Regions from separate parts of the Geodermatophilus sp. SYSU D00691 genome, predicted to be linked through region 3. Evidence: riboswitches for the same ligand, from Rfam matches in the RefSeq annotation. Region 3 holds a riboswitch; each other region holds the start of a gene.
The links. A riboswitch is a leader RNA that binds a small molecule or an ion and turns the genes downstream of it on or off. The one in region 3 is predicted to bind cyclic di-AMP.
Positions count from the first base shown of each region.

Region 1: linked by a shared signal. The riboswitch ahead of ACI797_RS03290 (M23 family metallopeptidase) and the one ahead of ACI797_RS11020 (hypothetical protein) in region 3 are both predicted to bind cyclic di-AMP.
Region 2: linked by a shared signal. The riboswitch ahead of ACI797_RS20045 (C40 family peptidase) and the one ahead of ACI797_RS11020 (hypothetical protein) in region 3 are both predicted to bind cyclic di-AMP.

Region 1 covers NZ_JBJGYZ010000003.1:120,631-126,762, reverse strand. The annotation lists gene ACI797_RS03300 (dolichyl-phosphate-mannose--protein mannosyltransferase) at 1-1,075, shown strand, start outside; gene ACI797_RS03295 (enoyl-CoA hydratase/isomerase family protein) at 1,237-2,031, shown strand; gene ACI797_RS03290 (M23 family metallopeptidase) at 2,038-3,261, opposite strand; cyclic di-AMP (ydaO/yuaA leader) riboswitch at 3,273-3,418, opposite strand; gene ACI797_RS03285 (M28 family metallopeptidase) at 3,864-5,414, opposite strand; partial or broken gene ACI797_RS03280 (IS5 family transposase) at 5,555-6,132, opposite strand, start outside.
Region 2 covers NZ_JBJGYZ010000030.1:40,480-46,611, reverse strand. The annotation lists gene ACI797_RS20055 (oxygen-binding di-iron domain-containing protein) at 1-623, shown strand, start outside; gene ACI797_RS20050 (lytic murein transglycosylase) at 631-2,112, opposite strand; gene ACI797_RS20045 (C40 family peptidase) at 2,300-2,809, opposite strand; cyclic di-AMP (ydaO/yuaA leader) riboswitch at 2,845-2,934, opposite strand; gene ACI797_RS20040 (hypothetical protein) at 3,265-3,459, shown strand; gene ACI797_RS20035 (DUF6308 family protein) at 3,456-4,109, opposite strand; gene ACI797_RS20030 (hypothetical protein) at 4,163-5,377, opposite strand; gene ACI797_RS20025 (DUF3761 domain-containing protein) at 5,389-6,120, opposite strand.
Region 3 covers NZ_JBJGYZ010000012.1:4,107-10,238, forward strand. The annotation lists gene ACI797_RS11010 (MMPL family transporter) at 1-1,236, opposite strand, end outside; gene ACI797_RS11015 (TetR/AcrR family transcriptional regulator) at 1,242-1,841, opposite strand; cyclic di-AMP (ydaO/yuaA leader) riboswitch at 2,026-2,181, shown strand; gene ACI797_RS11020 (hypothetical protein) at 2,388-3,257, shown strand; gene ACI797_RS11025 (cation diffusion facilitator family transporter) at 3,279-4,208, opposite strand; gene ACI797_RS11030 (cation transporter) at 4,205-4,909, opposite strand; gene ACI797_RS11035 (ArsR/SmtB family transcription factor) at 4,906-5,238, opposite strand; gene ACI797_RS11040 (hypothetical protein) at 5,346-5,651, shown strand; gene ACI797_RS11045 (DUF4032 domain-containing protein) at 5,686-6,132, shown strand, end outside.

The DNA of each region.
Region 1 (6,132 bases), on a different contig from region 3:
CTTCCTGGCCGGGCTGCTGCTGGCCCTCGACGGCTTCTCGTTCGTCATCTCCCGCACCGGCCTGCTCGACGTCTTCCTCCAGGTGTTCGTGGTGGCCGCCGTCGCGTGCCTCGTCGTCGACCGCGACAAGGTGCGGGAGCGCATCCGCGCCGCCGGGCCGCTGACCACCGGCTTCCGCCTGGGGCCGCGCGGCTGGCGGATCGCGGCCGGGTTCCTGTTCGGCTGCGCCTGCGCGGTCAAGTGGAGCGGGATCTGGTTCCTGGCCTTCTTCGCCGTCCTGTCGCTGTTCTGGGAGCGCGGCGCGTGGCGCGGCGCCGGCGTCGGCAGCCCGACACGGACGACGCTGCGCCGCGGCCTGCCCGGGGCGCTGTGGGCGCTGGCCGTCGTCCCGGTGGCGACCTACATCGCGAGCTTCACCGGCTGGTTCCTCGGCGAGACCAGCCAGGGCCGGCACTGGGCCGACCAGCACCCGGAGACGTCGTTCCCGTTCATCCCGGGCCCGCTGCGCTCGCTGTGGCACATGCACACCGAGTGGTGGACGTTCCACAACAACCTCTCCAGCCCGCACCCGTGGGAGTCGGGACCGTGGTCGTGGCTGGTGGACGGCCGGCCGATCCTGCTGTGGAACCCGCAGGGCCTGACCGACGAGTCCGGCGGGCAGGTCGTCCGCTACATCCTCATGGTCGGGACGCCGACCCTCTGGTTCGCGTTCGCGCCCGCGCTGCTGTGGCTGGTCTGGCGGATCGTCGCCCGCCGCGACCCCGCCGCGCTCACCGTGGGCGTGGCGATCGCCGCCGGGTGGCTCACCTGGTTCCTCAACCCCGAGCGGACCATGTTCATCTTCTACATGGCCCCGGTCGTGCCGTTCTTCGTGCTGGCGGTCACCCTCGCCCTGCAGGACGTGCTCGGCGCCCGGCACCCCGAGCCATGGCGGCGCCAGCTCGGGCTGGGCGCGGTCTGCCTGTACGTCGCCGTGGTCGCGGCGACCTTCGTCTTCTTCTACCCCGTGCTCACCGGCCAGCCGCTGCCGCACGCGGAGTGGCTGCAGCGGATGTGGTTCCCGTCATGGTTCTGAGGAGTGGCCGCACCAGATAGTTGGGCGTTCCAACGCCCGCGAGGTGGCCGACGAGTTCGGCGGCGCCCCGGGCGCCCTCGACGAGGAACGCCACGCCGTGCGGCCCTGAGCGACCCTCGCCTACGGTGACCCCGGCAGGCGCAGACGGCGGGAGGACGGCGATGACCTCGACCGACGAGCGGCCCCGGGTGCTCACCGAGGTCGACGGCCACGTCTGGCGGATCACGCTGGACCGCCCGGAGGCCGGCAACGCCCTCGACCCGGCGCTGGCCCACCAGCTGGCCGCCGCCCTGCGCGACCGGCCGGCGCAGACCCGGGTGGTGCTGCTGCTCGCCAACGGGCCGCGCTTCTGCGTCGGCGGCGACATCGGCTACTTCGTCGCCGCCGACGACCCCGGGGCGCAGGTCGGGCAGCTGGCGCACGACTGGCACGAGGTGATCCGGCTGCTGCTGCACTGCCCGGTGCCGGTGCTCGCCGGGGCCCAGGGCGCGGTCGCCGGCGCCGCGGTGGGGCTGATCGGCGCCTGCGACATCGTGGTCTGCGGCCGCTCGGCGAAGATCCGCCCCGCCTACCTCGGGATCGGGTTCTCCCCCGACGGCGGGTCGTCCTGGGCCCTGACCCGCGCGCTCGGCGCGCCGCGGGCGCTGGACCTGCTGCTCACCGACAGCGCGCTCAGCGCCGCCGAGGCGCACACCTTCGGCCTGGTCAGCCGCCTGGTCGAGGACGCGGACCTGCACAGCGAGGCGATCGCGCTGGCGCACCGCGTGGCCGCCGGACCGGTGCGGGCGATGGTCCGCACCCGCGCCCTGGTCCGGCGGGCCGCCGTCCGCACCCTCGACGAGCAGCTGGACGACGAGGCCCGCCTCATCGCCGAGTCCGCCGCCGACCCCGAAGGGCGGGAGGGCGTGCGTGCCTTCCTCGAGAAGCGGAAGCCCGACTTCCCCGGCGCGGTCTAGCGCCCCTCAGCAGCCGCCGATCGAGATCCCCCGCGCCGTCAGCCACGGCACCGGGTTCACGCGGTTGGCGTAGAGGCCGCCCATGTGCACCTCGAAGTGCAGGTGCGGGCCGGTGGACTGGCCCTTGTTGCCGACCTCGGCGATCTGCTGCCCGGCCGACACCACCTGGCCGGCGCTGACGAAGAACCGGTTGACGTGCCCGTAGAGCGTGATCGACCCGTCGCCGTGCTGCACGTAGACCGCCTGGCCGAAGCCGTTGGCGGCGCCGGCGTGCAGCACCGTCCCGCCCTCGGGCGCGTAGACCGGCGTGCCGATCGGCGCGGCGATGTCGACGCCCTGGTGCATCGTCCCCCAGCGCGGCCCGTAGCAGGAGGTCACGCGGCCGACCGTCGGGGGGACGGCGCCGCCGCCGGCCGCCGCGGCGGCGACCGTCTGCGCGGCGGCCTGGGCCGCGGCCTGCTCGGCCGCCTCCCGCTCGGCGAGGTCGGCGTCCGGGTCGCTGGAGCCGGTGGCGGCCAGCAGCGCGATCTGCGCCTCGCGGAGGGCGGCCTCGTGCGCGGCCTTCTCGGCCACGGCGGCGTCGTAGGACTGCTGGGCGGCGGTCAGCCGGGCGGCCGCGGCCTGCTCGGCGCTGGCGGCCTCGCGGGCAAGGGCGTCGCGCTGGGCCACCGCCTCCCGGGCGACCTGGTCGGCCTGCTGCTGCCGGGCCTCCACGACCTCGTGCTCGGCGAGGGTCTCGGCCCGTTCGTCGCTGAGCAGGTCGAGGGTGAGGGCGCGCTGCAGCACCCCCTCGGGCCCCCCCTCGCCGAGGAAGACCATGGCCGAGCCCATGGGGTGCTCACCCATGTAGCTGCGCCGGCCGAGGTCGGCGACGTCCTCGCGGGTCTCGGTGACCGCGGCGGTGGCCGCGGCGAGCTCGGCGGCGGCCGTCTCGGCCGCGGTCTGCGCCTCGGTGAGCGCCGCCTGGGCCTGGATGCTGGCGTCGGAGGCGGCCTCGGCCTCGACGGTGAGCCGCTGCAGCTCCGTCTCGGCGGTCGCCACGAGCGCCGTCAGGCGGGCCACCTCGGCGGCGGCGACGCGGGCGTCGTCCGCCGGTGCCGCCTGGGCGTGGCCGCCCGACAGCAGGACGGCGAGGCTCACGGCGACGGCCACGATCCCGGACTCGGGGGTCCGGGAACGGCGCTTGTTCGTGTTCTGGGCAGGGCTGTGCGGGCGGTGCAGGGTCGCCAAGACCGGCGGGCTCCTTCTTCCTCGCCGCCTACCGGGTTAGCTGACGGGTTCGGGCGGGAAGACGCCCTACCTGCGCACCCCCGTGCGCGCAGGATTCACCCCAGGGGAACCATGGGTCCCCGGTCCGACCCGAGGGTCGGTTCGGCGGGGCCGGCCAGTGCCCAGCGGGTTGCTGGGACGTGGTGCAGCCGGACCGCCGGGAACGGTACCCCAGATCACGGCGCGATCACGAACCGAGAGCTCACGCCCCATGAGCCACACCGGGAACCGCCCGGACGACGACGCCGCCGGGGCGGGTGCCCCGACGACGTGGGCGGAAGGGTGGGAGCAACGGTATGCAGTTCGAAGCATGCGACCCTGCTGAAGCGCCTTGCCAAATGCTCTGCCAGCGCTCCTCCGCGCCAACCCTCGCGCACGTCCGAGCCGTCGACCGCCACGGCAGTGGCGCTCTGTCCCGCCTCCAGAACGCCCGCCGCTCCTGCTGCAACTCCACACCACGCACCACGCCCGACCCCCAGCTCAGCAGGGCGTTGCGTTCACCCCTTGAGCCCCGGGTGGTCAAGCAAGCGGGGGTGGGACGGTCTGCCCCACCCCCGCCACCATCACACGATGGCCTGCGACCCGCGGAACGTCGGCTGGTAAGCCGCGTTGCTGCTGCCACGGGCCGTGCCTTGCACCGCTGATTCCGTCATGGCGAACGTCAGCAGGGCATGCGCAATGGCGTCCGTCATCTCATCCAGCGCGATGAGATTGATGTTGTCGAGGTCGTCGCAGGCCGCGTGGTAGCAGGGGTCAAAGGCGATACCGGCGGTGCCGCCCCACTTGGCCGCCTGTTCAGCGGTCTTGATGTCCTCGGCGCCGGTGAACAGGCCGCCAGCCGGGATACCGGCCGCCACGAAGGCGTCATAGTCCGAGCGCCCATCGAAGGCCGTCGGCTCGACTTCACGACCGATGGACGCGAAGTAGTCGAGGAAGACGTCCTCCACCACGCCGGATCCCGTCGAGCCAGTCGATGCCGTGTCCGAGGCGTCGCCGTCGTAGACGAACCAGCCCGGGTTCGGCGAGCCGACCATGTCGAAGTTCAGCATGACGGCGATGTCCTTCAGCTCGCGCTTGGTGAGCTGGCTGACGTAGTAGGCCGAGCCGACCAGGCCGGCTTCCTCGGCGCCGAACCAGATGAAGCGCACCTGGTTGACCGGCTCGATACCCAGCTCGGCCATCTGCAGGGCGACCTCGAGCTGGGCCGCCGAGCCGGTGCCGTTGTCGTTGATGCCGGGCCCCTCGATGACGGAGTCGAGGTGGGCGCCGGACACAACCACCCGGTCGGTGCGGCCGGTCGTCGTCTCAGCGATGACGTTCTCGGACGTGCGGACCTCCGACACGGTGCTGGTGCTGACCGTCAAGGTCACCTGACGGCCGGCGGCGGCCTCCGCCTCGATGTACTCCACCAGGGCGGCACCGGCCTCGGCGCTCATCTCGATCACCGGGACGTCCTGCGGGAACGAGGCTTGACCGAAGTCGACGCCAAGTCGCTCGTCGCTGTTGCCCTCGTTGAAGATGATGACGGCCTGGGCCCCCGCCTCGACCGCGTTGGCGATCTTCTCGTAGAAGAAGCAGGTGCCGCGCTGGATCAGCGCGATGTCGCCGGTGAAGTCGACGAAGTCGGCATCCGTACAGCCGGCGCTTGACGTGCTGTCGGGCTGGCCGACTGGCAAGGGGACGATGTTGCCCTCGACGCCCTGCACCACACCCGTCACCGTGCCGCTGCCGGAGTAGTCCATGGTCGAGATGTCCACGCCGTTCTCGTACGTGAACGGAAAGCCTGGCGACGTGCTGGTGACAGTCGGGGCGGCCAGTTCCTCGAAGAAGTTGTACTCGAACGGCTGGCGGCTCACCTCGTACCCGGCCGCCCCAAGCAGGCCGGCGACGTAGTCCGCCGAGAGCTCGTAGCCCAAGGTGCTGGCCTCGCGTGTGCCGTCGCTGAGATCGGCGAACTCTTGGAACTCGGCCAGGTGCCCCAGCACGGCTTCGACCGTGACTGCGTCCCGCAGGTCGCTGGTGTCGGTCACGGGGGCCGCATACGCCCCGGTGGCCGGCGCACAGACAAGGGTCCCGGCCATCAGCGCGGCAACGGCCCAGCGTCGCTTCACCATGCATGCCTCCATGCACCATGCCGACCCGCCTGGCGCAGGGCCAGCAGATTCCGGGGAGCCTATCCCCGATTCCGGCAGCCCAACGGGGCGAGCAGCGGGCCAACTTCGGCATCACGCAGTCGCTGGTGCGGTTGGGTGAACTAGGCCCTGTTTGATACGTCGCGGAGATGGATGTTGATGTTGGTGATCTCCACAGTGGCGTCGTAGCGGACGGCGAGCTTGTCCTACCGGGTGGCGAAGGCGCGGCTCTGCTCGTGCCGGTTGATGCCGCACTCCACGGCGTGCCGCTGCTTGCCGCGCTCTCGGGCGAGCGTCGGCGGCCGGGCCGCCGGCTGAGCCCTTCGCCCGGTGATGGGCCGACTGGTCCGTCTTGTTCGGGATCGTCGCCGGCACGCCGCGTCGACGCGGTTGGGCGCGGTTGACGCGACTGGAGTAGGCCCGATCGGCCAGCACGCGGTCCGGCCGGCTCCGGGGGCCGTCCGGGCCCGGAGCGTCGCGGCACCCGGATGCGGTCGAGCACCACGGGCAACTGCGGACCGTCGGCGCCTGCCCGGCGGTGAGCACCGTGGCCAGCGGCCTGCGGCCGGCCTCGACGGCCAGGTGCACCTCGGTCGTCAGGCCGCCCCGGGACCGGCCGAGCGCATGATCGGCCGGCTCCCCGACCGGCGGCTGGACCTGCTGCTCGGGGTGGGCGGCGGGCGCCGGCGGCGTGCTGATG
Region 2 (6,132 bases), on a different contig from region 3:
TGTGGCTGACCCACGACGACGCCGACCACACCGGCAACCTGCAGCGGGTCATGGACCTGGCGCCGAACGCCACCCTGGTCACGCACGGCTTCGCCGCGCTGCGGATGTCGACGTGGTGGCCGGTTCCCCTGGACCGCGTGCACGCGATCCGCCCCGGCGACGAGATCTCGGCCGGCGACCGCACCCTCACCGCCGCCACGCCGCCGCTGTTCGACAACCCCATGTCGACGGGCGTGCTCGACCGGTCGACCGGCGCGCTGTTCAGCGTCGACGCCTTCGGCGCGATCCTCCCCGAGGCGACGCAGCACATCTCCGACGTGCCGCCCGAGGCCCTGGCCGGCGGCATGCTCGGCTGGGCGACGGCGGACTCGCCGTGGGCGCACCTGGTCGACCGGGTGCGCTTCGACGAGGTCCTCGGCCGGGTCCGCACCCTGGCGCCGTCGCGGATCTTCTCCTCGCACCTGCCGGCCGCGAGCGGGACGTCGCTGGAGGACTTCCTCGCCGTCCTCCAGCGGGTGCCGGACGCCGAACCGGACGTGCCGCCGGACTCCGAGCAGTTCACGCAGATGGTCGAGGCGATGACCGAGCTGCAGCGCCGGGGCGAGCCGGTCCCGACGTCCTGACCAGCGGTCAGCAGGTGGGTGCGGGCAGCCCGGTGAAGGCCCGCAGCGCTGTCAGGAACGGCTCCAGCCCGTCCGCACCGAGGACGACGGTGACGTGCTCGACCTCGCCGGGCTGCAGCCGGTCGGTCGCCTCGAGTGCGGTCGCCAGCTGCTCGGCCCGCTCCTGCTCCGCGGCCGGGTAGGTGAGGGCGGTCGGCGCTGGCGCGGCGGTCGTGACCGTGCCGACGACCAGCCCGGCCGCGGTGAGCAGCTGCGCCGTCTCCTCGCGCACCGCCGGATCGCCGATGGTGTCGACGACGTCGACGGTCAGCGGCTCGGGCGCCGGACACGTCGGGGTGGGGGTCGGCGTGGGCGACGGCGTCGGCGTCGGGGTGGGCGTCGGGGTGGGCGTCGGGGACGGCGTGGGTGAGGGAGTCGGCGTCGGGGACGGCGTTGGTGAGGGAGTCGGCGTCGGGCTCGGCGTTGGTGAGGGGGACGGCGTCGGCGTCGGAGTCGGCGTCTCCGTGGGCGTCGGCGTGGGCGTGGGAGTCGGCGTGGGAGTCGGGACCGGCCCCGGGTCAGCGGGAGCCGCGACCACCGGCGGCTCCTCGACCGGCGGCTCCTCGACCGGCGGTTCCGCTGCGGCCGGCGGGGGAGCGACCGAGACGGGCGGCAGCGGCGCCGGTGGCGGCTCCGTCGTCGGCAGGACCGGCGGCTCGCTCCCGGCGTAGGCGGCGGCCAGACCGAGCACCTTCGCCACGTAGGCGTCGGAGTGGTTGTAGGCGAACACCGCCTTGACCCGGCCCTCGGTCGACGTCAGGTCGCCGCCCGCCCGGCACAGGTACGCCGCGGCCGCGGCGGCCGCGTCGAAGATGTTGAACGGGTCCTCGGTGCCGTCGCCGTTGCCGTCGCGGCCGTACAGCGCCCACGTCGACGGGATGAACTGCATCGGCCCCACAGCGCGGTCGAGGGTGGCGTCGCCGTCGAAACGGCCGCCGTCGGTGTCGCGGATCAGCGCGACGCCGACCCCGTTGAGCGCGATGCCGACGATGGGTGGCGACGACAGCCCGTCGGTGTGCAGCTCGGCCCCGGCGAAGCGGCCGTGGTTGGACTCCACCCGCCCGATCGCGGCCAGCAGCGTCCAGTCGATGGTGCACGGGGCGCCCGCCGCGGCCTGCCGGTAGGCGCCGAGGGCGGTCGACGGGATGCCGCTGCCCGCCAGCGTGGAGGCGGTCAGGACGACGTCCTGCGGCGCCGGCTCCTCGGCGACCACGACCGGCTCGGGCGCGGGGGTCGCCGTGGCCGCTGCCGAGGTGCTGGTGGCGGAGCTGCTGGTGGCCGAGGTGCTCGTGGCGATGGCGGTCTCCCGCGACGCGGTCAGGTACGCAGAATCGGCCGGTGCCGGGGGAGCCGTGGGAGCCGCTGCGGGCGCGAGCCCCTGGGGGAGCGCGATCAGCGCGGCCACGGTCAGCCCGGCGGTCAGCACCGCCGACGCGTGCCGTACTCCCACGGGCTGCCCCTACCGCCGTCATCGGACCTGGCGGTGCCACTGAACCGCGCCCCTCCTGCCCCGCGGAAGGGGTGTCCGCGCGACGAGCGGGTGAACGGGGGTGAAAAACGAGGCCGTCGATCATCGGCAGGTGGCTGCCCGACACGCGGGAACGGGCAGCCACCCGCCGATGATCACGGGAGGAGCGTCAGACGATCCGGCGGGCGGTGTTGTAGTCCGGCATCGAGTCGACGTTCACGACGCTGACCGGCTTGCCGTAGGTGGACGAGTGCACCATCTGCCCGTTGCCGATGTAGATGCCGACGTGGCTGACCGAGCTGTAGAAGAACACCAGGTCACCGGGCTGCAGGTTGGCCCGGTCGACCGGGGCCCCCAGGGTCGACTGGGTGCGCGACGAGTGCGGCACGCTCACCCCGGCGGCCGCGTAGGCGTACTGGACCAGGCCGGAGCAGTCGAACGAGCTCGGCCCGGCGCCGCCCCAGGCGTAGGGCTTGCCCTGCTGGGCTAGCGCGGTGTCGACCGCAGTCTGCGCGGCGGCGTTGGGTGCGGCGACCGCAGCCGCGGTGGCAGTGGGAGCGGCCGGGGCCGCGGTGTTGGCCGAGGCGACGCCCGGGGTGAGGACGAGCCCCGCCGCAGCGGCGACGGCGAGGGCAGGACCGGTGAGGCGGCGTGCGAGAGACGTGTGTGCAGTCGTCATCGACGACGGGTTCTCCTTGTTCTCCGTGGCCGCCTACCGGGTTAGCTGACGGGTTCGGGCGGGAGAACCTGCCCGGCGCGACGTCGTCGTCGCGCTTCACCCCAGGACTGCGGTGGGTCCCCGGCCCGGGTGCCGGCGCGCGGCCGGCCGCCCGGTTCGGCGGCGTCCGAGCGGGTGTCCCCAGGGTTTCGGGGACGGGTGCGGCCCGGTCGGACGCGACGACGCTAGGAAGATCGCGGAGGAGGCGGCAAAGCGGGGACGACGGTGTACCCGGCGCCGGCCTGCCACCCGACACGCCTGCCCGACCACCGGCGACGCGGAAAGTCGGCCCGGGGACGCCCGGGAAAAGCGCAGGTCGGACGATCTCGGCCACGTCAGCGTGGCCGCACGCGGTGTAGGCGACCGCTGCCGGAGGGGCACCGTTTGGGGCCTGGCCGGCCGGGCACCGAAGCGTCATGACCCAGGGACCGCAGGGTGGCACCCGCAACGAGGACCAGGAGCAGGTGTCCGCCGCACCCGAGCAGTCGCCGCGCGCCGCGCAGGGCCCGATGTCGGGCGACGTCACCCGGGTGCCGGGCGACCAAGACGTCGAGGAGGGCGCCGACGCCAAGGCGCCGGGCATCTCCGACGCCACCGGCCCGACCGGCTAGAGCAACCCGTCGGGGTCGGCGAGGGCCGCACCGAGCTTCTCCTCGTCCGTTCGCGGCTTGAGCTTCTTCGTCCTGCCCTCCATCCAGGTGATGACGTCGTACACCCGGAGGGCGGTCACGTCGGTCGGCAGTCCGGCGTCTGCCCGGAGGCGCTCGAGGCGCTCGTGCAGACGACCGCCGTCCGCCTGCAGCTGTTCCCGAAGCGGCACCCACTGCGCGTCCCGGCAGTGGGTGACCTGCTCAACGATCGAGTCCTTCACGGGGATCAGCTGCGGACGCTTCCGTGCGAGCAGCTTGCTCGCGATGGTGCGCCCCACCCCCGGCAGCCCCTTCAACCGGTCGTAGAGGACCCAGGCCGGCCACCCCGGGACGATGTCCGCCGTCTCGTCGCGAAGGTCCCGGTCGATGCCCACCTCGTGCAGCAGGTCGGCGAATTCACCGCTCATCGAGCCCAAGAGCCGGTGCGCGGCCATCGGAGGGACGAACACAGAGAGGAAGCTGACCGCCACGAGGTCCTCGGCCGTGAAGCGGTAGGGGTCCTGCGGGCCGCCCCACCCGTCGAAGTACGAGCCGGTGAACCGCTGGCCGCCGTCGCGGCCGTAGTACCGCTTCAGGTGGCCGAGGGCCGTGGCGTCGTCGTCGGTCGTCAACGCCGTGGGCAGCTGATACTCGCGAGCAGCTCTCCGAGACCGCCGTGACCGTCTCACGGCGTGAGGTCCAGCGGCTCGCTCGTCGGCCGGACCGCCGGGTCCGTCCACGTCCGGATGGCGCGCGCCGTCCAGGGGACGACGTCGTCCAGACCGGCGGCCAGCGCCCGCGTGTAGCTCGGGACGTGGAGCGAGTGCTCCGCCTGGCCGCCCACCGCCAGCGTGAGCCTGATACGGGCCGACGATGCGGCGCCGAGCCGGTCGACGAGCGGGGTGCGGTAGGCCTGAGCCCAGACGAAGTAGTCGAGGCCTTGGAGGACGAACAGCGGGTCGGCGTTCTTCTCCACCTTCGTCTCCACGACCGCGATGTCGCCGTTCCCGTCGAGGCCGAGCAGGTCGATGAACCCACGGGCCCACGGCCTCGTGCTGTCCGTCGGGCGCCAGGCCGGCACCTCGCGCATGGCGTTCTGCTCGATGCCCACAACGGCCGGCACCCGGCGGATGGCCGCCTGCAGGAGGTGCTCGTCATCCCTGCGCACGAGCGGGTCCTCACCTGCGGCACGCTCCTCCACGGCGGCGTCGACCGCGGCCAGCACGTCGCCCAGCTCGGCCTGGGTCAGGGGGCCGGAGAGTTCCCAGGCGCGTGCGGCGCGCTCCTGGTCGCTGTAGTGGATGCCGGCGCGCACGCGGATCCCGGCGTCGGCGCGGGCCATGGAGAGCACGCGCTGACCCCGGTAGTGCCAGGAGCGCTCGTTCTGACGGTGGGCGGAGTCGAGCCGTGCGTCGGCGGTCAGCCGATCGACCAGATCTGCCACCCAGTCGGCGCGCTCACCGAGGTGGAGAGCCGTCGCCGCTCGCCGGAACTCCTGCTCCGGCGAGCGCCCCGCGATGGCGTCACCGATCCGGTCGACCGTCTCTCCGGGCGTCCGCTCGACGGCAGGTCCGGCGTGCCGGCCGTCGTGCAGCCAGAGCTTCGGTCGGACCGCCTCGCGCAGCCACGGGATGCGCTGCTGTGTGGCCGTGGCCATGTCGTGGGGTAGGGCGAGCAGCAGGCGTCGACCGCCCGCCCAGGCGAGGCCGTAGGCCAGGGCCAGCTCGACGCTGCGCTGCTCCTGCTCGCCGGCCACGAGCAGGTAGCGCTCGTCGTCCGCAAAGCAGGCGAACCTGGCCGAGCCGCTCTCCGTCCGGCTCAGCCGCGGGTCGATCGACGCGGCGATGTCGGCTGCGGGCCGGTCGTTGAAGGTGTCTCGCTCGAGGGCGACGGTGCTCATGGTGTTTCCGTTCAGATCAGCCAGGTGGCGACGCCGCCGTGGTGCGAGCAGGTGCCCCGCCGGTTGGCCGAGTACGAGTAGGTCCCGTCCTCGCAGATCGCGGTCGGACCACCGGTCTGCGGCACCTCGGTGGTGCCTCCGCCCCCGCCGGACGTGGAGGAACCACTGCTGGAGCCGCCGCCCGCAGCGGGCGCGGGGGCCGGTGCAGGCGCGGGTGGGGGAGCGGGCCGGGTCCAGCTGTACGCGCACGCGGCGTCGACCGTCCGGCCGGTCGCGTCGGTGAGGACGGCGTGGACGGTGAAGGAGCCGGCCGCTCGGTAGGTGTGCGAGAAGATCGCGCCGAGGTGCTGGTCGTCGTTGGTGTAGACGTCCCCGTCGCCGTAGTCGATGACGACCGTGAACGGCGCCGTCGCGGTGATCTGGTGCCCGAAGACCGGGGAGGCGTTCGTGCTGCCGGCCGGGCAGCTCATCGCCATGACCGGAGCGGGGGGCGCCGGAGCCACGGCTGCCGTGCTCGACGGCGCCGTCGTCCGGGGAGCCGGTGTGCTCCGCGGTGCGGGGGCGGACGAGGAGGGAGCCGCCGACGAGGTGGCCGACTGCTCGCTGGCGGTCGGCGTCGTCTCGGTGTCGCCGGACCCGATGCTGCCGATCAGGCCGAGCGCGAAGATGCCGCCGACCAGGCCGACGCCGAACTTCTTCTTCCTGTCCGGCCGGCCGCCGCCGGTCCGCTGGGACGTCGCCATCGCCGTTCCTCC
Region 3 (6,132 bases):
GAAGCCGTCGGCGAGCAGCTCGGCCGCCCGGGCCTGGGTGCTGCCCTCGGCCGGCGTCTGCACCAGCGTGGTCTGCAGCGAGAAGAACGGGATCGAGACGACCCCGAGGGCCGCCACCGTGAGCAGCAGCGAGACCACGCGGCGCCGGGTGACCGTGGCGGCCCAACCGGCCAGGAAGCCGCGGCCGGTCGCCGGGCCCTCGCCCACGGCGGCGCGCTGCTTCTTCGGCAGCGCCCTGAGGCCGAGGAAGCCGAGCACCGCGGGCACGAGGGTCAGTGCCACCAGGACGGCGACGACGATGGTCGCCGCCGCCGCGAGGCCCATCTGGGTCAGGAACGGGATGCCGACGACGAACAGGCCGGCCAGCGCGATGACGACGGTCAGGCCCGCGGTGACGACCGCCGAGCCGGCCGTGCCGACGGCGGTGGCGATCGCGGTGCCCACGTCGGCGCCGTGCCGCAGCTCCTGCCGGTGCCGGGTGACGATGAACAGCGCGTAGTCGATGCCGACCGCGAGGCCGAGCATCGCGGCCAGGATCGGGGTGGTCGACGACAGGTCGGTGAACCCGGTGGCGATGGTGATGCCCATGACGCCGATGCCGACGCCGATCGCGGCGGTCAGCAGGTTCATGCCGGCGACGAGCAGCGAGCCGTAGGTGACGGCCAGGACCACCAGGGCGATGACGACGCCGATCGCCTCGGCCGGGCCGCCGACGTGCGGCACCTCCTGCACCGCCTCGCCGGAGACCTCGACGGTGTACCCGGAGGAGCGGGCGTCGGCGACGGCGTCGAGCAGCGCCTCCTGCTCGGCGGGGGTGACCTCGCCCGGCGCCGCGTCGTAGGTGACGGTGCTGTAGGCGGTGTCCTGGTCGGCGTTGACGCCGGGCGCGGCCGGGTCGAGCGGGTCGGTCGCCGACGTCACGCCGGGCAGCTCGCCCAGGGTGGCGACGAGCTCGCCGACGGCGGTGGCGCCCTCGGGCGTGGTCAGCGTCGCGCCGTCCGGTGCCGCGACGACGACCCGGGCCGTGGCCCCGCCGCCGAGGCCGCCGAACTCCTCGTCGATGCGCTCCAGCGCCGTCGTGGACTCCTGCCCCGGGATGGAGAACTGGCTCGTCGTCTCCCCGGCCAGGGTCGCGGCGCCGACGCCGCCGGCCACCAGGACGGCCAGCCAGACGAGGACCACCCCCACCCGGTGGCGGTGCGAGAACGCCCCGAGTCGGGACAACAGAACAGCCATGCGGATCAGGCCTCCACCTGGTCGGGGTCGGGGAGAGCGGCACCGGGGCGGCGGTGGCCGAGCGCGTCGAAGCAGGTGGCGACGATGTGCGGCCGCCACTCGGTGGTCCGGTTCTCGCGGTGCGCGGCGAGGGTGAGCACGGCCAGCGCGGTGAGCGCGCCGACGACGCGCACCACCCGTCCCGACACCGGCTCCTCGGGGTCGATGCCGAAGACCTGCAGGGCCATGGCGCCCACGGCGTCGAGCTCGGGGACGGCGGTGTCCGCCTCGCGGTTGGTCAGCGGCGCCAGCAGCAGGGCGACCAGACCGGGGTGGGCGAGGGCGACGTCGACGACGACCTCGACCGCCCGGCGGTCCCGCGCGGGACCGTCCGGCAGGTCGCCCACCTGGTCCAGCACCCGCCGGCCGAGGGCGGCGGCCTGGGCGAGCACCGCCTCCTGCAGCGAGTCCTTGCTGGGGAAGTGGTGCAGCAGCCCCGCTTTGGACAGCCCGACGGCATCGGCGACCGCCTGGACGGAGGTCTTCGCGAAGCCGGTGCGGGCGAACAGCGCGGCCGCGCGATCGACGATGCCCTCGTCGATCCGCTGACGGAACGGTCGTGCCACGGGGACGACCGTACGGACCGCCCCGACCAAGTCGGTAGGTGAACCGACCGGAATGGTCGGTAACATCGCTCACACCGATCGGCGCGACCTGACGGTTTCCGACGCCGCGGATTGTCACGGCTGCATAACGTGGCTACCGTGGCTCCCGCCCGTCCCGGCCGTCACATCCCCAGCAGGGGAGACCGGGCGAGCGCCGCCGAGTCGCCCTCCGGGGCGAGCCGGGGACCCACCGCAGTACTGGGGTGAATCCGCACCCGCGGCCCGTCGAGGGCCGGGGTCGGTAGGGCTGCTTCCCGCCCGAACCCGTCAGCTAACTCGGTAGGCGGCCGTCGGAAGAACGGAGAGCCGCCCCGATGGCGTGCCCCAGCACCACCGCACGGATCTGCTCCGCCCGGTCCCGCCGGACCCGGGTGCGCCCGCGCAGCTGACCACCCCGCGACCGCACCCGCGCGGCCGTCGCCCGACGCCGCGTCCCGGGCCCACCCGCCGCAGCCCCGCCCCGTCCGGGCGGCCTGCGCCCGCACACCTCTCGGAGCAGTTCCCCCCATGGATCCCCGCACCACCTCGTCCGGCCGCGCCGCCGGGCGTCGCACCGCCCGCCCCCGCCGCCGTGTGCCCGTCCCGGCGCGCCGACCGGGCATCTACCTCGGCGTGGCCGCCGCCGGCGCCGTCCTCGTCAACGTGCTCTTCGGTGCCGACCCGGCGGCCCAGGCCGAGGCAGGCTCCAGCGAGTCCGTCGCCGTCGCCCAGGCCCTCGGGCTGACCGCGCAGTCGGGGCCGCTCGAGGCGCGCGAGGTGGACCTCGCGCCGCTGGAGGACCTGGCCGCCAGCCGGTCCACCCGCGAGGCCGCGCAGACCGCCGCCGCGCAGGCCCAGGCCGCCGCCGACCAGGCCGTGCTCGACCGGCAGGCCGCCGAGGCCGCCGCCGCCGCGCAGGCCGCGGCCGCCGCCCAGGCCGCCGCCGAGGCGGCCGCCGCCGCTGCCGCCACCGAGGCCGCCGCCGCCGAGGAGGAGGGCGGTGCGGTCTCCTCCAGCACCGCCGCGCCGTCCGGCGTCGCCGTCATCAGGAACACCGCCGGGGCGCACAAGGCCGTCGTCCAGCGCGCCGCCGACGCCGTGGTGGCCAACGTGCCGGGCGCGGGCTCGATCACCCTGGGCGGCACCCGGGCCAGCGCGGCCGACCCGGGCGGCCACCCCTCCGGGCTCGCGCTGGACTACATGGTGATGACCGACGCCGCGCTCGGCGACGCGATCGTCGACTACCACATCGCGCACTGGGACGAGCTCGGCGTCGACTACATCATCTGGCAGCAGCGGATCCTGCAGTCGCCGGGCGGCTCGTGGTCGACGATGGAGGACCGCGGCGGCGCCACGGCCAACCACATGGACCACGTGCACGTGAACTACCGGGGCTGACCGCCCCCGCCCGGGGGCGGGTCAGTCGTGCGCGGTCAGCTCGTGGGACGCGTGCGCCGGCGACTCCAGCTGGAAGGTGGAGTGCTCGACGCTGACGGCGAAGTCACCGGCGAGCGAGGCCTGCAGCCGGTCGAGGATCTGGGGTGCGTGGCCGTCGTGGAAGCAGGAGTCCTCCACCACGACGTGCGCGGACAGCACCGGCAGGCCGCTGGTGATCTGCGAGGCGTGCAGGTCGTGCACCTCGACGACGTGCGGCACCTCGAGCAGCCGCCGGCGCACCTCGTCGAGGTCGAGGCCCGGCGGCGTCGACTCCAGCAGGACCGAGACGGTCTCCCGGAGCAGCGACAGGGTGCGCGGCACGATGAGGACGGCGATGAGCAGCGACGCCACGGCGTCGGCCTGCTGCCACCCGGTGAGCGCGATGACGCCCGCCGAGACCAGCACCGCGACCGAGCCGAACGCGTCGGCGAGCACCTCGAGGAACGCCGCGCGCAGGTTCACGTCGGAGCTGCGACCGCCGCGGGTCAGCACGACGAGCGCGACGACGTTGGCGGCCAGGCCCACCGCGCCGAAGACCAGCACGCCCGCGGCGGCGATCTCCGGGGGATCGGCGAGGCGGCGGACGCCCTCGACGAACACGTAGACCCCGACGGCGAGCAGGACGGCGGCCTGCAGGGTGGCGCCCAGCACCTCCGCCCGGCGATAGCCCCAGGTCCGCCGGGCCGTCGCCGGGCGGAGCGCCAGGGTGGCCGCGACCAGGGCGATCGCCAGCCCGGCGACGTCGGTGAGCACGTGCCCGGCGTCGGCGAGCAGCGCGAGGCTGCCGGTGAGCAGCGCGCCGACGAGCTCCACCACCAGCACGGTCGCGGTGAGGCCGAGCACCACCGCCAGCCGCCGCCGGTGGTCGGCCGTCCCGCCGGGCCGGTGGCCGTGCGCGTGCCCGGCGCTCACCGGCCGACCTCCCCGCGGCAGCAGTCGCAGCCGGGGCCGTCGTCGTGCGCGGGCCCGGCCAGGGCCGCGGCGGGGGAGCAGCAGGCGTCGCCGCGCCAGGCCGCGCGCCCCTCCCTGACCGCGACGGCGGCGATGACGAGGGCGGCGACCGGGTCGGCCCACGCCCACCCGAACAGGCTGTTGAGCGCCAGGCCGGCGAGCAGCACCGCCGAAAGGTAGGCGCACAGCAGGGTCTGCGTGGAGTCGGCGACCGCCGAGGCCGAACCGAGCTCGCGGCCGGCCCGTCGCTGGGCGGTGGAGAGCACGGGCATGACCGCCAGGCTGACCGCCGCCAGCACCAGCCCGACCGCGGAGTGCTCCGCCTCCCCGGACCCGAGCAGCGCCCGGACGGCGTCGACGGTGACGAAGGTCGCGAGGGCGAAGAACGAGACGGCGATGACGCGGAGCGCGACCCGCTCGCGCGCCTCGGGGTCGCGGCCGGCGAACTGCCAGGCGACGGCCAGCGCCGAGGACACCTCGACCACCGAGTCGAGCCCGAAGCCGATCAGCGCCGACGACGACGCCTGCGTGCCGGCGACGAGCGCGACGACGGCCTCGACCACGTTGTAGGTGATGGTCGCCGCGACCAACCAGCGGATGCGCCGCGCCAGCAGCGCACGCCGCGCCGCGGAGCTCGCCAGCGACCCGGGCGTCGCGGTCACCAGCAGCCGTCCTCCGCCGCCGCGGACGGGCAGGCGCTCGGATCGACGGCGAGGACGACCCCGAGCAGGTCGTCGAGGGCGTGCGCCAGGCGCGGCTCGGCGAGCTCGTAGCGCGCGCGCCGCCCCTCGGGCACGGCGACGACGAGGCCGCAGCCGCGCAGGCAGGCCAGGTGGTTCGAGAGGTTCTGCCGGGTGACCCCGAGCTCCTCGGCCAGGTCGGAGGGGTAGCCGGGTCGTTCGCGCAGCGCCAGCAGCAGCCGGGTCCGCGTCGGGTCGGACAGGGCGTGGCCGAACCGGGCGAGGACGTCGGCGTGCGCGACGGGCATCATGGCGCGGACTGTACAGCGGACGCTGAATCGACGGGAGCGTGCCCGGCACGTCCGTCCCCCCGGGCCGTCGCCGCCGGTCCCGGCGCGCCGGGCTAGGGTCGTGAACCGTGCCGACACCGCCGCCGGGAGATCCAGCCGAAGCCCCCGCGGCCCCGCCGATCCCGTCCTTCGAGTCGCTGCGCGCGCCCCGGCGGCGCACCACCGCGATGGACGTGCTGGCCCCCGCCCGCGAGCCCGCGGCCGCCCCGGAGCCCGTGGCGGCACCGGAGCCCGCGTCCGCCCCCGCGCCGAGCCCCGCCCCGCCGGCGCCGCGGCCGCCCGAGTGGGGCGACCTGGTGCACCTGGGCGTCCGGCTGCTGCGGTGGTCGGCCGGGATGCCGGTGCGCTGCGTGCGTCGGCTCCTCGGCGGGTAGCACCCCGTCGCCGCTCCCGGCAGGAGGTGCGCCGATGCGCTTCGTGTTCAGTCCCCCCGCGGAGGCTGCGACGGCCCTGCTGGCTTTGCCGTGGGAGCTGCCGCTGGCGCGGTGGCCGGCCGACCTGCTGGTCGAGATCCCGCAGAGCGGGCGTGCCCGGCACGTCGTGCGCTTCGTCGCGGAGTCCGGCCAGGTCTTCGCGCTCAAGGAGCTGCCCGAGGAGCCCGCCCGGCGCGAGCACCGGGTCCTGCGGCACCTCGCCGAGCTCGCCATCCCGGCGGTGACCGCGATCGGCGTCGTCGTGGACCGGCCGGCCCCCGCGGGGGCGGCGCTGGTCACCCGGTTCCTCGACTACTCGTCGTCCTTCCTGACGCTGTTCGCCAACCCCCGGTGCGGCCAGCTGACCGCGCGGGTGATGAACGCCCAGGTCGAGCTGCTCGTCCGGCTGCACCTGGCCGGCGTGCTGTGGGGTGACTGCTCG